DNA from 2 places in the Streptomyces sp. NPDC042100 genome. Region 1 is predicted to be linked to the other one. Evidence: riboswitches for the same ligand, from Rfam matches in the RefSeq annotation. Region 1 holds a riboswitch; the other holds the start of a gene.

Region 1 (4,425 bases):
TCACCCAGGTTGCGTACGTTCGACCAGCCACTGACGTCAAACGATTGCCTGGGTAAATGGAACACATCACGCTGCTGCTCGCGATTGTGGTCGTGACAGCTCTCGTGTTCGATTTCACGAACGGTTTCCACGACACCGCCAACGCGATGGCGACGACCATCTCGACCGGTGCTCTCAAGCCCAAGACGGCGGTGGCCATGTCCGCCGTGCTGAACCTCGTCGGCGCGTTCCTGTCCGTGGAGGTCGCCAAGACGATCTCCGGCGGGATCATCAACGAAGAGGGCATTCGCACAGAAGTGATCTTCGCGGCGCTCGTCGGCGCCATCCTGTGGAACCTGCTGACCTGGCTGCTGGGCCTGCCGTCCAGCTCCTCCCACGCCCTCTTCGGCGGCCTCATCGGCGCCGCCGTGATGTCGGCCGGCTGGGACGCGGTGAACGGCCCGACCATCGTCACCAAGGTCCTCATCCCCGCCGTCGCCGCCCCGATCGTGGCCGGTCTGGCCGCGATGGTCGCGACCCGCCTGACGTACCGCCTCGGCAAGAAGTCGAACACCGGGACCAAGGCGACCGCCAAGGGCTACCGGGCCGGCCAGATCGCCTCCGCCGGTCTCGTCTCGCTCGCGCACGGCACCAACGACGCGCAGAAGACGATGGGCATCATCACCCTCGCCCTGGTCACCAGCGGCGTCCTCGCCCCCGGCGCCAACCCGCCCCTGTGGGTCATCGTCTCCGCCGGTCTCGCGATCGCGCTCGGCACCTACCTCGGCGGCTGGCGCATCATCCGCACCATGGGCAAGGGCCTCACCGACCTCCAGCCGCAGCAGGGCTTCGCCGCCCAGACCAGCGCCGCGACGGTCATCCTGGCCTCCTCCCACCTGGGCTTCTCGCTCTCCACCACCCAGTCCTGCTCGGGTGCCGTGATGGGCGCCGGCCTCGGCCGCAAGGGCGGTGTCGTCCGCTGGTCGACCGCCACCCGGATGTTCGTCGCCTGGGGTCTGACCCTGCCCGCCGCGGGCCTGGTCGGCGCCGCCGCCGAGTTCCTCACCAAGCAGGGCACCTGGGGCATCGCCGCCGTCGCGGTCCTGCTCGTCGCCGGCTCGGCCGTCATCTGGTCGCTCTCCCGCCGCAAGCCGGTCGACCACACCAACGTCACCGCCGACGACCTCGACAACCCGGCCGCCCCGGCCGAGCCCGCCGGTGTGGTCACCACCGCCATCGCGGCCGTCACCCCGCCGCCGGCCGCCGGCTCCGTCGCCGCCGTCGCGGACACGGACCTGAAGGCCACCATCCCCACCCCGGGCCCCACGGACCCGGCCGCTCCCCCGGCCCCCGCCGCCGCGGTCTAAGGAACTGGAACCAAGCATGAAGATCGACTGGGCAGCCCTCGGCTCCGTCTTCGGAGTCAGCCTCGTGGCGACCGTCGCCCTGGTGGGCCTCTTCACCCTCGGTGTCATGGGCCTCTCCAAGCAGGAGGAGGCCGCCGAGAACGGCGGCTCCGCCACCCTGGCCGTCACCGGCGCCTACGCCTGCTTCGCGCTGTGCCTGGCCGCCGTCTCCTACGGCATCTACCTGATCGTCGCCTGACGCACCGCGCACACCGGCCGGGCGGCCCGCACCCCGAGGTGCGGGCCGCCCGGTTCTCGTGTCTGTGGCGCTCCGCACAGTGACCCGACGCAGGTCAAGGGTGAGTTGACGGCTGTTCGCGGAGCGTGGTGGACTTCCGGGGCCATTACGGCGGCAGTAGAGGAAGTCCGGTGCGAATCCGGCGCGGTCCCGCCACTGTGACCGGCCCCCACGGGCCGGGAGCCAGGAACTCTCGCCGCCGGTCACGTCGATCCAGGGCGCGGACCCTGAGTGAGGACAGAGCGCCATGCCCGGCCGCGGCCTCAGCCTTCCCGGTGCCCCCGGCACCTCGGGCGCCACCAGCGTCTTCGCGTACGGAGCGGCCCTCGGCCTCGCCGTCGACCGGCTCGCCGGCGATCCCCGCCGCGGCCACCCCGTCGCCGCCTTCGGCCGGGCCGCCGGCGCGGTCGAGAAGCGCCTGTGGCGCGACCACCGCGGCTGGGGCGCCCTGCACACCGCCGTCTGCGCCGGCTCCACCGTCGCGCTCGGAGCGCTGGCCGCCCGTACGGCACGGAACAGCCGCGCCGCCGCCGTCGCCCTGACCGCCGCCTCCGTGTGGGCCGTCGTCGGCGGCACCACGCTCGGCCGCGAGGCCCGCGCGATCGGCGGGGCGCTCGCCGCCGGGGACCTGGAGGCCGCCCGGGAGCGCCTGCCGCACCTGTGCGGACGCGACCCGCACTCCCTGGACGGCCCCGCGATGGCCCGCGCGGTCGTCGAGTCCGTCGCCGAGAACACCTCCGACGCCGTGGTCGGCGCCCTGTTCTGGGGAGCCGTCGCGGGCGTGCCCGGACTGCTCGGCTTCCGGGCGGTGAACACCCTGGACGCGATGGTCGGCCACACGTCTCCGCGGTACCGCCGCTTCGGCTGGGCCTCGGCCCGGCTCGACGACCTCGCCGGCTGGCCGGGCGCCCGGCTCACCGCCGCGCTCGCCACCGTCGCCGGCGGGAACCCGCGCGGGGCCGCCCGCGCCTGGCGCGCGGACGCGGCGAAGCACCCCAGCCCCAACGCCGGACCCGTCGAGGCCGGCTTCGCCGGGGCCCTCGGCGTACGGCTCGGCGGCACCCTGGCGTACGGCGGGCGGGTCGAGCACCGGCCCGTCCTCAACGCGCCGGGCCGCCCCGTCGAGGTCGCCGACATCGACCGGGCGGTGCGGCTGTCCCGCCGGATCACCGGACTGACCCTGGCCGCCTGCGTGGGCGGCCGGCTGATCGCGAGCACGCTGAAGCGGAGGAACGCATGAGGGGCGGGGGGCTGCTCGTCGCCGGGACCACGTCCGACGCGGGCAAGAGCGTCGTCACGGCCGGCATCTGCCGCTGGCTGGTCCGGCAGGGCGTCAAGGTGGCGCCGTTCAAGGGACAGAACATGTCCCTCAACTCCTTCGTGACCCGGGAGGGCGCCGAGATCGGGCGTGCCCAGGCCATGCAGGCGCAGGCCGCGCGCGTCGAGCCGACCGCGCTGATGAACCCGGTGCTGCTCAAGCCCGGCTCCGACCGCTCCAGCCAGGTCGTCCTGATGGGGAAGCCGGTCGGTGAGATGAGCGCCCGCGGCTACCACGGCGGACGCCAGGGGACCCTCTTCGAGCCGGTGATGGCGTGCCTGGAGGAGCTCCGGAGCACGTACGACGCCGTCATCTGCGAGGGCGCGGGCAGCCCGGCCGAGATCAACCTGCGGCGCACCGACATCGTCAACATGGGCATAGCGCGGGCCGCCCGGCTGCCCGTCGTGGTCGTCGGCGACATCGACCGGGGCGGCGTCTTCGCCCAGTTCTTCGGCACCACCGCGCTGCTCGCGCCCGAGGACCAGGAGCTCGTCGCCGGGTACCTGGTGAACAAGTTCCGCGGCGACGTGACGCTCCTGGAGCCCGGTCTGGACATGCTCCACGGCCTCACCGGGCGCCGCACCTTCGGCGTCCTGCCGTACGCGCACGGCCTCGGCATCGACGAGGAGGACGGCCTGCGGGTCTCGCTGCGCGGCACGGTCCGCGAGTCGGTGGTGGCCCCGCCGGTCGGCGCCGACGTGCTGCGGGTCGCCGTCTGCGCCGTCCCGCTGATGTCGAACTTCACCGACGTGGACGCGCTGGCCGCCGAGCCGGGCGTGGTCGTCCGCTTCGTCGACCGGCCCGAGGAGCTCGTCGACGCGGACCTCGTCGTCGTGCCCGGCACCCGCGGCACCGTCAAGGCGCTGGCCTGGCTGCGCGAGCGCGGACTGGCCGACGCGCTGGTCCGGCGCGCCGCCGAGGGCCGCCCGGTGCTCGGGATCTGCGGCGGCTTCCAGGCGCTCGGCGAGCGGATCGAGGACGAGGTCGAGTCGAGGGCGGGCCTGGTCGACGGGCTCGGGCTGCTGCCCGTACGCATCCGCTTCGGCGTCGAGAAGACCCTGGCCCGGCCGGCCGGGGAGGCGCTCGGCGAGCGCGTCGAGGGGTACGAGATCCACCACGGCGTCGCCACCGTCGAGGGCGGCGAGCCCTTCCTGGACGGCTGCCGGGTCGGCGCGGTCTGGGGCACCCACTGGCACGGCTCGCTGGAGAGCGACGGCTTCCGGCGCGCGTTCCTGCGCGAGGTCGCGGCGGCGTCCGGCCGGCGCTTCGTCCCGGCCCCCGACACCTCCTTCGGCACGCTCCGCGAGGAGCAGCTGGACCGGCTCGGCGACCTCATCGAGCAGCACGCCGACACGGACGCGCTGCTGCGGCTCATCGAGGAGGGCGCCCCGAAGGGGCTGCCGTTCGTGCCGCCGGGGGCGCCGTGACCGCCGTGCCCGGGCCGCCCGCGCCCACCACCTCCGTACGACCCTCCGTACGACCCT
Region 2 (4,425 bases), on a different contig from region 1:
CGGGTGGACAGCGCGCGGGCCTCGGCCGAGTCGAAGGGCATCCGGAGCTTGAAGAAGACGTCCTGGAGGCCCATCGCGCCCAGGCCCACCGGACGCCAGCGGGCGTTGGAGCGGCCCGCCTGCTCGGTCGGGTAGAAGTTGATGTCGACGACCCGGTCGAGGAAGGTGACCGCGGTGCGCACCGTCTCGTCGAGGCGCTCCCAGTCGATGCCGCCGCCGGTCACGAAGGCGCCGAGGTTGACCGAGCCGAGGTTGCAGACGGCCGTCTCGCCGTCGTCGGTGACCTCGATGATCTCGGTGCAGAGGTTCGAGGAGTGCACGACGGAGCCGGGCTCGGCGGTCTGGTTGGCGGTCCGGTTGGAGGCGTCCTTGAAGGTCATCCAGCCGTTGCCGGTCTGCGCGAGGGTGCGCATCATCCGGCCGTACAGGTCCCGCGCCGGCATCGTCTTCTTGGCCAGGCCCGCCGCCTCGGCCCTGCGGTACGCCGTGTCGAACTCCGCGCCGTACAAGTCGACCAGCTCGGGCACGTCGGCGGGGGAGAACAGCGACCAGGGCGCGTCCGCGTTGACCCGGCGCATGAACTCGTCCGGGATCCAGTGCGCCAGGTTCAGGTTGTGGGTGCGGCGGGCGTCCTCGCCGGTGTTGTCGCGGAGCTCCAGGAACTCCTCGATGTCCGCGTGCCAGGTCTCCAGGTAGACGGCGGCGGCACCCTTGCGGCGGCCGCCCTGGTTGACGGCGGCGACGGAGGCGTCCAGCGTCTTCAGGAACGGCACGATGCCGTTGGAGTGCCCGTTGGTGCCTCGGATCAGCGAGCCGCGCGCGCGGATGCGGGAGTACGAGAGGCCGATGCCGCCCGCGTGCTTCGACAGCCGCGCGACCTGGTGGTAGCGGTCGTAGATGGAGTCCAGCTCGTCCTGCGGGGAGTCCAGCAGGTAGCAGGAGGACATCTGCGGGTGGCGGGTGCCGGAGTTGAAGAGGGTGGGGGAGGAGGGCAGGTAGTCGAGCCGGCTCATCAGCCCGTACAGCGCCGCCACCTCGTCCACGGCGCGGGCGCTGTCGTCCTCGGCGAGGCCGCTCGCCACGCGCAGCATGAAGTGCTGCGGGGTCTCGATGACCTGGCGGGTGATCGGGTGGCGCAGCAGGTAGCGGGAGTAGAGGGTGCGCAGGCCGAAGTAGCCGAAGCGGTCGTCGCCGGCCGGGTCGATCAGCGCGTCCAGGCGGGCCGTGTGCGCGGCGACGAAGGCGGCGGTGCGGTCGGCGATCAGGCCCTCGCGGTGCCCGACGGCGACGGAGGCGGAGAAGGCGACGGCGCCCTGGCCGGCGGCCTCGTCGGCGATGGTGAGGGTGAGCAGCCGGGCGGCGAGCCGGGAGTACGCCGGGTCCTCGGCGATCAGTCCGGCGGCGGCCTCGGTGGCCAGTTCGCGCAGCTCCGCCTCGTCCGAGGAGGCGCTGCGGCCGCGCAGGGCGGCGGCGGCGACCTTGCCGGGGTCGGTGTCCGGGAGGTCGGCGGTGAGATCGGTCAGGGTCCGCAGCAGCACGGTGCCGGGGCCGTCGGTCTCGATCGCTGCGGCCGGATCGGCGGGCGCGATGGTCACGTGGGGGCTCTCCCTCGCTCGGCTCGGTGCCAGGACGGGAGGCGGGGAACGGGCTGCCGTACGCACGGCGGCGCCGCGTCCACCGGCCCACTCCGCGAGGCCCGGACGTCTGTCGGCACCCGGAACGGACGGACCGGGTGCGCTGTCGGCAGGTCCTCGGACTCACCTTGGCGCGAACGCGCACAAAACACACCGTTGCGGGACAGTTCCGGATTTCCACCGGATTCCCCTGCGGCGACAGCGAGGACGAGCATACATGTGGGGGGCACCGCTCGCGGCACCCCCCACATGTTGTGTCGGCCTGGGATGCGGTCAGAGCTCCAGAACGTAGGTGAACAGGGTGAAGTCCAGGCCCGGGACGGGCTTCCAGTCGCGTTCGGGGGAGCGGACGAAGCCCAGTCGCTCATAGATCCGGTGGGCGGTGGTCATGGTTCGCTGGGTGGACAGCACGAGCCGGGCGCACCCCTCGGCGGCCCGCGCCCGGTCCACACAGGCCCGCACCAGGGCCTCCCCGACGCCCCGGCCGCGGGCCGTCCGCGCGACGGCCAGCATCCGGAACTCGGCCTCGCCGGGGCCGGCGATGTCGGCCCACTCCTCGCCGCCGAGCGCGAAGGTCACCCCGCCGAGGACGGCCCCGCCGACGGCGGCCCCGGCGTCGCCCGCCGTGTCGACGGCCACCAGCACCTCCGCCTCGGCGTCCCGCCGGGCGGTGTCCCGCAGCCGGTGCAGATAGGCGTCGTCCTCGCCGAAGGTGAGGAAGCCGTCGTCGAGGTAGGCCCGCGCGGTGACCTCGCCGAGCGCCTCGTACTCCTCGGGCCGTACCGCCCTGATCGTGAAGTCCATGACAGGGAGTCTGCCCCCGGGCACGGCTCCGCCCGCCTCCGGGATACCCGGAGGCGGGCGGGAGCGGGGCGGCGCGGCGGCCGTACGGGGCGGGTGCCGGGGCCGTACGGGCCGGTGCCGGGGGTCAGTGCCCGGCGGCGCCGACCTTCGGGAGCTCGGTGGCGACGCCCTTGTCACCGGCGTCCGCCGTGTAGTCGCCGGGCGAGGTCTCGTCGACGCCGTCGGGCGCCTTGAGCGCCTTCAGGACGAGGGTGAGGACCACGGTGACGACGACGTTGAGCACGAAGGCGGTGAGGCCGATGTAGCCGATCTCGCCGATGCCGGGGATCTCGGCCGAGGAGCCGCCGAAGTGCTTCTGGGTGGGGCTGGCCACCCCGTACGCGGCGGCGGTGCCGTAGACCATGCCGACGGCCCAGCCGCCGAGCAGCGCCCAGCGGTGGAACCAGCGGGTGAACAGGCCGCCGACGAGGGCGGGGAAGGTCTGGAGGATCCAGATGCCGCCGAGCAGCTGGAAGTTGATCGCGACGGTCTTGTCCATGGTGAGGACGAAGACCAGCGCGCCGACCTTCACGAGCAGCGAGACCAGCTTGGAGACCTTGGTCTCCTGCTCCGGCGTCGCGTCCCGCTTGAGGAAGTCCTTGTAGATGTTGCGGGTGAAGAGGTTGGCCGCCGCGATCGACATGATCGCGGCCGGGACCAGGGCGCCGATGCCGATGGCGGCGAAGGCCACACCGGCGAACCAGGCGGGGAACATGTCCTCGAAGAGCTGCGGGATGGCGAGCTGCCCGTTGCTGACCTTCACGCCGGCGGCGATCGCCATGAAGCCGAGCAGCGCGAGCAGGCCCAGCATCAGCGAGTACAGCGGCAGGATCGTGGTGTTGCGGCGGATCACCTCGCGGCTCCGGGACGACAGGGTCGCCGTGATGGAGTGCGGGTACATGAAGAGCGCCAGCGCCGAGCCGAGCGCGAGGGTCGCGTACGTCCACTGGCCGGCCTCGCCGGGCACGAGCGCGCCCTTGGGCTTGCCGGTGGCCGGGTTGACCGTCTGGTAGGCCTCGCCCGCCTTGGCGAAGATCTCGTCGAAGCCGCCCAGCTTGATCGGGATGTAGATGATCGCCACCGCGATGACGAGGTAGATCAGGGTGTCCTTGACGAAGGCGATGAGCGCCGGGGCGCGCAGCCCGGAGGAGTACGTGTACGCCGCGAGCACGCCGAAGGCGATGAGCAGCGGCAGGTCCTTGACGAACCAGTGGGTGTCCTCGCCGCCGCCGACGCCCATCACGTCCAGGACGGCCTGGATGCCGACGAGTTGCAGGGCGATGTACGGCATGGTGGCGAGGATGCCGGTGACGGCGACCGCCAGCGACAGGCCCTTGGAGCCGAAGCGGCCGCGGACGAAGTCGGAGGTCGTCACGTAGCCGTGCTTGTGCGAGACCGACCACAGGCGCGGCAGGAAGGTGAAGATCAGCGGGTAGACCAGGATCGTGTACGGCACGGCGAAGAAGCCGGCCGCGCCCGCCGCGTAGATGGCCGCCGGGACGGCGACGAAGGTGTACGCGGTGTAGAGGTCGCCGCCGAGCAGGAACCAGGTGACCCAGGTGCCGAACGAGCGCCCGCCGAGGCCCCATTCGTCGAGGCTGTTCTCGTTCTCGGCCTTGCGCCACTTGGCGGCCAGGAAGCCCATGACCGTGACGGCCAGGAAGAAGAAGACGAAGACGCCGAGCGCGACGCCGTTCACGCCGTCGTTCATCGCGCGTCACCCCCCTTGCGGGCGCGCTGGTCACGCTTCCAGAGCTGGTACGCGATCATGGTCAGCGCGGTCGAGACGACCACCCAGAGCATCTGGTACCAGTAGAAGAACGGGATGCCGGCGACGGTGGGCTCCACCTTCGCGTACGAGCCGACCCACAGCATCGCGACGAACGGCGCGAACAGGCAGAGCCCGATCACCACTCTGACCGGTGTGATGACCGGTTGTTTCCCTTGT

What was found. A riboswitch is a leader RNA that binds a small molecule or an ion and turns the genes downstream of it on or off. The one in region 1 is predicted to bind cobalamin.
Region 2: another riboswitch for cobalamin. It lies ahead of ACZ6J5_RS27685 (ribonucleoside-diphosphate reductase subunit alpha); the one in region 1 lies ahead of ACZ6J5_RS14525 (cobalamin biosynthesis protein).

What each region holds. Positions count from the first base shown of each region.
Region 1 is NZ_JBVJDK010000005.1:462,784-467,208, reverse strand. It holds gene ACZ6J5_RS14535 (inorganic phosphate transporter) at 57-1,346, shown strand; gene ACZ6J5_RS14530 (hypothetical protein) at 1,363-1,584, shown strand; cobalamin riboswitch at 1,719-1,838, shown strand; gene ACZ6J5_RS14525 (cobalamin biosynthesis protein) at 1,871-2,863, shown strand; gene ACZ6J5_RS14520 (cobyric acid synthase) at 2,860-4,368, shown strand.
Region 2 is NZ_JBVJDK010000013.1:166,646-171,070, forward strand. It holds gene ACZ6J5_RS27685 (ribonucleoside-diphosphate reductase subunit alpha) at 1-1,595, opposite strand, end outside; adenosylcobalamin-variant (AdoCbl-variant) riboswitch at 1,738-1,836, opposite strand; gene ACZ6J5_RS27690 (GNAT family N-acetyltransferase) at 1,908-2,438, opposite strand; gene mctP (monocarboxylate uptake permease MctP) at 2,563-4,188, opposite strand; gene ACZ6J5_RS27700 (DUF3311 domain-containing protein) at 4,185-4,425, opposite strand, start outside.